3 regions of the Microbacterium sp. dk485 genome follow, and region 1 is predicted to be linked to each of the others. Evidence: predicted binding sites of a transcription regulator. Region 1 holds the regulator's gene; each other region holds the start of a gene.
What was found. The regulator HrcA, encoded in region 1, represses chaperone genes, less so after heat shock. The targets are predictions, from matches to a motif close to TTNGCACTCGNNNNNNNCGAGTGCNAA.
Positions count from the first base shown of each region.

Region 1 (2,261 bases):
CGGCGGTGTCGACCTCCAGGTCGCGGTGCGTGCCGAAGACGACGTCGCCGAGATCCAGGTTGACCCGCACGAGCGCATCCTGACCCCGTTCGCGCCGCGACCGGGGCCGGCCGGCGCGTCCGCCGCCGCCGGCACCGCCGAAGAAGGTCTCGAAGATGTCGCTGAAGCCACCGAATCCCGCGGCCCCACCCGCGCCGGCGAACGGATTCGAGTCGCCGCCCATGTCGTACCGGCGGCGCTGATCCGGGTCGCTCAGCACGTCGTACGCGTGCGTGACGAGCTTGAAGCGCTCCGCCGCATCCTCACCGGGGTTGACGTCGGGGTGCAGCTCGCGTGCCAGTCGCCGATACGCGCGCTTGATCTCGTCGGGTGCCGCGTCGCGCGCGACGCCGAGGACCTCGTAATGGTCAGCCACAGTCGCCTTCCTGCCCGCTCTCAGCGGGATCGTTCGGAGACCGGATGCGCCTCAGCGGCCGTTCTCGTCCTCTTCGAGCATCCGGGTCAGATAGTGCGCGACGGCACGGACCGCCGCGAGGTTGGAGGGGTAGTCCATCCGGGTGGGACCGAGCAGCCCGACGCGGGCGCCGCTGGCGGGTGCGTCGTAATCGCTCACGAGGACGGATGCCTCGGTCAGGCCGAACGGCTCGTTCTCACGTCCGATACTCGCCGACAGGCCCTGATCGTCGGCGACCATCTCGCTCATCAGGCGCAGCAGCGTCACCTGCTCCTCGATCGCCTCCAGGAGCGGGTAGATGCTGCCCCGGAAGTCGGATTCGCGGCGCGCGAGCGTGGCGGCACCGGCCATGACGAGGCGATCCTGCCGGAATTCCTCCAGCTCCTCGGCCAGGACCCGCAGGATCGGCTGCGCCATCGCATCGACGCCGCCGGCAGGGGTCGCGCCGCCGCTGAGGATCGTGGCAAGTCGCTCCGACGCATCCCGCACGGAATGCCCCACGACGAGACCGCCGATGCGGCTGCGCAGCTGCGCGAGGTCGGCGTCGGTGGGCTCTTCGCGGGAGAAGGCCATCCGCTGCGTCACGCGTCCGGTGTCGGTCACGACGACCACGAGCATGCGGCCACCGCCGAGGCTCACGAGCTCGACGTGGGTGACGTTCGCCGTGGCGAACGAGGGGTACTGCACCATGGCGACCTGGCCCGTGAGCCGGGTGAGGGCCCGGACCGTGCGTCCGAGCAGGTCGTCGAGGTCGCCGGAGTCGTCGAGGAAGGAGGCGATCGCCGAGCGCTGTGCCCCGGAGAGCGGACGCAACTCGGCCAGGTGATCGACGAAGACGCGGTAGCCCTTGTCGGTGGGTACGCGCCCGGAGGAGGTGTGCGGAGCGATGATGAGCTCCTCGTCCTCCAGCAGCGCCATGTCGTTGCGGATGGTGGCCGCCGACACGCCGAACGCGTGCCGCTCCACGATCGCCTTGCTGCCGACCGGTTCCCTCGTGTCGACGAAGTCCTGCACGATGGCCCGCAGCACTTGGAGCCCGCGTTCGGTGACCATGGCACTCCTCTCCACCGACTGGCACTCTTACACTCTGAGTGCCAATTCTAGCGGAGAAGTCCGAACGGCCGCCGAGGCTCACTGCGTGAGGGTGCGCACCACGGCATCGGCGAGCAGGCGACCCCGCCGCGTGAGCACGACGTGACCGCGCACCGCGTCGGCGCCCTCGACGAGGCCGTCGGCGACGAGACCGGCCACGGCGTGCCGCCCCTCGCCGAGCAGTTCCGCGACCGGGTAGCCCTCCCGGATGCGCGAGCGCAGCAAGACCTCTTCCAGGCGCCGGGATGCCGCATCCGGCCGTTCCCGCCCCGCCGCCGGCGACGTGCCCTGCGCGAGCCGGGCGGCGTACGCGGCGGGATGACGCACGTTCCACCACCGCAGGCCGGAGACATGACTGTGCGCGCCCGGACCGTAGCCCCACCAGTCGGCGCCGCGCCAGTACGCGAGGTTGTGACGGGAGCGGTGCTCGGGCCCACGTGCCCAGTTGGAGACCTCGTACCATTCCAGGCCGGCCGCGCCGAGCAGGTCGTCGGCCAGCTCGTACATGTCGGCCTCGAGGTCATCGTCGGGCTCGGCCAACTCCCCGCGGCGGATCTGACGGGCCAGCTTCGTGCCGTCCTCCACGATCAGCGCGTAGGCGGACAGATGGTCGGGCTCGAGCGAGATCGCCTCCTCCAGCGAGGCGCGCCAGTCCTCCAGCGACTCCCCCGGCGTGCCGTAGATGAGGTCGACGCTGACGTCCAGTCCTGCGCGG
Region 1 covers NZ_SPQW01000002.1:645,225-647,485, reverse strand. The annotation lists gene dnaJ (molecular chaperone DnaJ) at 1-415, opposite strand, end outside; gene hrcA (heat-inducible transcriptional repressor HrcA) at 467-1,507, opposite strand; gene hemW (radical SAM family heme chaperone HemW) at 1,586-2,261, opposite strand, start outside.

Region 2 (2,261 bases), on a different contig from region 1:
GTCGTCACTGGTGGCCAGGCGGGCGCCCGTGACGAAGATGTCGAACATCTGCTCTCCCTCGCATGTCGAGCGCGCTCGGGTTGCGCGTTCACGATCGATCCATGTTCATCAAGATGCTCGCACAGACCTAGCCCTTGACCCCGCGGCGGGCCCGCGCTAGACAAAGCTCACCACAAGAGGTAGAGCGCTCCCACCACGGTGAGCACGATCACGAGCCGCTCGAAGACCTCCTGCCGCAGACGCCGGGCCAGCACCCGGCCGGCCAGCGCTCCCACGATCACGGCGGGAAGCAGCCACAGGTCGATCCACAGGCTGTCGACCGAGAACAGCCCGAGCGCGGCGGCGAAGGGCACCTTGCCGATATTGACGACCGCGAAGAACCATGCGGCGGTGCCCAGGAACGCCTTGACGGGGAAGCGGGCCGCCAGGAAGTACATCGACATGACCGGGCCGGCGGCGTTGGCGACCATGGTGGTGAACCCGCCGAGGGTGCCGTAGACGGCCGCCGCGGGCCACCCGCCGCTGGGCTCCCGTCCGCCGCGCGCTGCCGCGTACCGTCGCCACAGGGTCACCGCCACCACGAGCAGGAGCAGGACGCCGATGACGCGCCGCACCCCGACGTCATCGGCGACGGCGAGGAAGACCACGCCGAGGAGGATGCCCGCGAGCACGGCGGGAATGAGCCGCACCAGCATGCGCCATTCCGCGTGCCGACGGTACGTCCACAGGGCGAACATGTCCCCCACGATGAGCAGCAGCAGGAGGGTGGCCGTCGATTCGCGGGCGGGGAGGACGGCGGCGAACAGGGCGACGGCGAGCGTGCCGGCGCCTGGGAGCGCGGTCTTCGACAGCCCGACCACGACGGCGCCCAGCGCCAGTAGCATCCACGAGACGATCGTGAGATCGTCGAGGGCGACGGCACCGGTCACCGTCCCAGGCTATGCCCCGTGACGCCGCGGCTCGGACACGCGGAAGGGGGCGAGCCCGACGGCCCGCCCCCGCGCATGATCGCCTTACTGCTCGATCGGCTGCGGTGCGTCCGACTCGTGTGCGCGGATCGTGGCGTCACCGGCCTCGGTGGACACCTCGATGCGGCGCGGCTTGGCGCGCTCGCTCACGGGGATCATCACCGACAGCACGCCGTTGCTGTACGACGCGCTGATGCGATCGGTGTCGATGCCCTGACCGAGGTTCAGCTGACGCACGAAGGTGGCCGCCTCCCGCTCACGGGTGATCCACTTGACGCCCTCGCCCGAGGCGAGCGTGCGCTCGGCGCGGATCGTGAGCAGCTGGCCGTCCACATCGATGTCGACGGAGCCCGGATCCACACCGGGCAGGTCGGCGGTCAGAACGTAGTGATCGCCATCTCGGTACAGGTCCATCGGCATCCGCCGCGGACCGCGACGGGTGTCGAACAGGGCCGACGCGAGTCGGTCGAAGTCACGGAAAGGGTCGGTGCTCGCCATGGTTCCTCCTTCTCTGCGCGTGCCGGTCAGGCCGGCGGTGTGTCCAAGTTGAGCCTGGTCGGCTCAAGTGCGATCAGATTAGCACTCGGCAGGGTCGAGTGCCAAGACGTCTCCGAGAGGGTTCCGGGGTCAGCGACCAGCCGCACGGGCGGCGAGCTGGCGGCGCCAGTCGGGCGGAACCCGGCCCTCCGGGCCGGGCGAGGGCTGGGACTCGGGCCTGCTGGTCGGGGCCGCCAGATCCGGTCCGTCGACCATCGCCTCCTCCTGGTAGTCCCACCACCAGTCCTCGCCGGGCTCGAAGCTCTGGATGTACCGGTGACCCGTGCTGTGCCAGTGGGCGGTGGCATGCCGCGACAGGGAGTCGTCGCAGCATCCGACATGCCCGCACGCCGCACAGCGGCGCAGATGCACCCACCACCCCCCGTGGGCGTCGCAGTCGATGCATCCCGCCGACGAGGGCGGGGCGGTGGGGTCGATCTGAGCCGGAGTCATCCCTGCTCCCGGGGGTGTTACGGGGCGAGCGGGCTGCCGCCGATGCTGCTGTCGTAGACGGCGGCGAGGGCGAACAGCTCGTTGAGGAGGTAAGCGGCGAAGACCACACCGAGGATCAGGCCTCCCACCGACACGGCGATCCAGGCCCACACCGGGCCCAGGCCCTTACCGGTCTGACGGCGCAGCACGACGCCGCGGCCGATGACGTACACGCCGTTGCTGATCACCAGGGCGAAGAAGATCCACGCCCAGTGGAACGGCTTGTCGATCCCGCGCGCACGCAGCGCGCGCCAGTCGAGGTAG
Region 2 covers NZ_SPQW01000003.1:15,702-17,962, forward strand. The annotation lists gene E4V99_RS17205 (hypothetical protein) at 1-48, opposite strand, end outside; gene E4V99_RS17210 (sulfite exporter TauE/SafE family protein) at 168-884, opposite strand; gene E4V99_RS17215 (Hsp20/alpha crystallin family protein) at 1,014-1,466, opposite strand; gene E4V99_RS17220 (UBP-type zinc finger domain-containing protein) at 1,596-1,958, opposite strand; gene E4V99_RS17225 (DUF2510 domain-containing protein) at 1,976-2,261, opposite strand, start outside.
Region 2: the regulator HrcA is predicted to act here: its motif matches at 1,545-1,571, upstream of E4V99_RS17215 (Hsp20/alpha crystallin family protein).

Region 3 (2,261 bases), on a different contig from region 1:
CTTGGTGATGATGACCTTGCGCGCACGACCGAGCAGGTCGACCGTGGCGTTCTCGAGCTTGAGGCCGACCTCTTCGGTGATGACCTGGCCGCCGGTGAGGATCGCGATGTCCTGGAGCTGAGCCTTGCGACGGTCGCCGAAGCCGGGAGCCTTGACGGCAGCCGACTTGAAGATGCCGCGGATCTTGTTGAGCACGAGCGTCGCGAGAGCCTCACCCTCGACGTCCTCAGCGATGATGAGGAGCTCCTTGCCCTCCTGGATCACCTTGTCGACGATCGGCAGCAGGTCCTTGATGTTCGAGATCTTCTGGTTCGCGATCAGGATGTAGGGGTCTTCGAAGACCGCTTCCTGACGCTCCGGGTCGGTCACGAAGTAAGGGTTGATGTAGCCCTTGTCGAAGCGCATGCCCTCGGTGAGCTCGAGCTCGGTGCCGAAGGTGTTGGACTCCTCGACGGTGACCACACCTTCCTTGCCGACCTTGTCGATCGCCTCGGCGATGAGCTCGCCGATCGCGGGGTCAGCGGCGGAGATCGATGCCGTGGCGGCGATCTGCTCCTTCGACTCGACCTCCTTGGCGCCGGCGAGGAGCTGGTCGGTGATGGCCTTGACGGCCTTCTCGATGCCCTTCTTCAGCGAAATGGGGTCGGCGCCGGCTGCGACGTTGCGCAGACCTTCGCGCACGAGCGCCTGGGCGAGAACGGTCGCGGTGGTGGTTCCGTCACCGGCCACGTCGTCGGTCTTCTTGGCGACCTCCTTGACCAGCTCGGCGCCGATCTTCTCGTAGGGGTCGTCGAGCTCGATCTCCTTGGCGATCGAAACACCGTCGTTCGTGATCGTGGGGGCGCCCCACTTCTTCTCGAGCACGACGTTGCGACCGCGGGGGCCCAGGGTCACCTTGACGGCGTCGGCCAGGATGTTGAGACCGCGCTCGAGGCCACGGCGGGCCTCCTCGTCGAAAGCGATGATCTTTGCCATATGTGTGATGTCCCTCCCGGATGGGGGCTGTCAGTCTGTTAGCACTCCACAAAGACGAGTGCTAAGCCATTCTGGCACTCGCCCCATGCGAGTGCAAGCTGCGACCGTGTGCGCGCGTCGCTCGGCACGCGCGCACGGGAACGCGAAGGAGGCGGCATCCCGCGGCGACTCCGGGCGCCCTCGCCCGCGGGAGTCACTGCGCGATGCCGCCTCCGAACGAGACGCGCGCGAACGGCGTCAGAGGACGCGCACTGCTTCGGCCTGAGGGCCCTTCTGGCCGGCGCCGACGGTGAACTCGACCGCCTGCCCCTCCTCGAGAACCCGGAACCCGGTCATGTCGATGTTGGAGTAGTGAACGAAGACGTCCTCTCCGTCGCCGGAGGTGATGAAGCCGAAACCCTTCTCGGCGTTGAACCATTTGACGGTGCCCTGGGCCATGCTCTTCTTCTCCTGATGCTGTCGGACGCAGGTCATCGTATCCACGGCGCAGAAGGGCGCGACCCCTCGCCGGGCAACTGTTGACACGCCCGCATCGAAGTGTTTACCGCCCGGAAACACGCGGGCGACGGCCTCAGGGCGCGGGGGTGTCGACCCGGTCGAGTCCGATGACGACGGTGAGCTGACGCCCGGCCTCGTCCTCCTCGGTCTCGGGGTCGTCCGGTGGCAGGTACTGGGCGCTCAGCGCGATCTCGGCCCCGCCGATCGTCTCGGCCAGCCCCAGCGCGGCCGCCTCGTCCGCTTCCTGGGCGTAGTAGACGGTGGTGGTGGGGAAATCGGTGGCTCCCGCGGCGCCTGCGGTGACCGCATCCGCCGACCAGCCGGCGGTGATGACGACATCGCGGATCTGGGTTGCGAGCCCTTCTTGCGGCGTCGCGTTGAGCACCAGGACGGGGTAGGTGGTGTCGACGACGGGCTCGACGACGGGGGCCGGCTCGGTGGTGGGCACCGGCTCAGGTGCCAGCGAGATCCGCCCCGACATCACGAGGGAGCCGAAGATGCCGGCCACGACGAGGACGACGGTGGCCACGGCAGCCCACAGGAACACCATCCCGCCGCGCATGCGCGGATTCTCCGCACGATGGGCGCCGACGCGGCCCGTGCTGGGGGCGAGGTCGTCGAAACGGTCGCGCGGGTACGTCGTTCGAGCCACCCCCCGATGCTACCGGGCCGTCCCCGCCCGATCAGCGAACGCCGGCGCGGGCGGCGCGGGTCGCGGCGCGCTCGTCGCGGAGCCGCCGCAGCCGCCGTACGAGCAGCGGATCGTGCTCGAGCGCTTCGGCGGTGTC
Region 3 covers NZ_SPQW01000003.1:46,886-49,146, forward strand. The annotation lists gene groL (chaperonin GroEL) at 1-975, opposite strand, end outside; gene E4V99_RS17350 (cold-shock protein) at 1,213-1,413, opposite strand; gene E4V99_RS17355 (LytR C-terminal domain-containing protein) at 1,547-2,125, opposite strand; gene E4V99_RS17360 (DUF3263 domain-containing protein) at 2,157-2,261, opposite strand, start outside.
Region 3: the regulator HrcA is predicted to act here: its motif matches at 1,014-1,040, upstream of groL (chaperonin GroEL).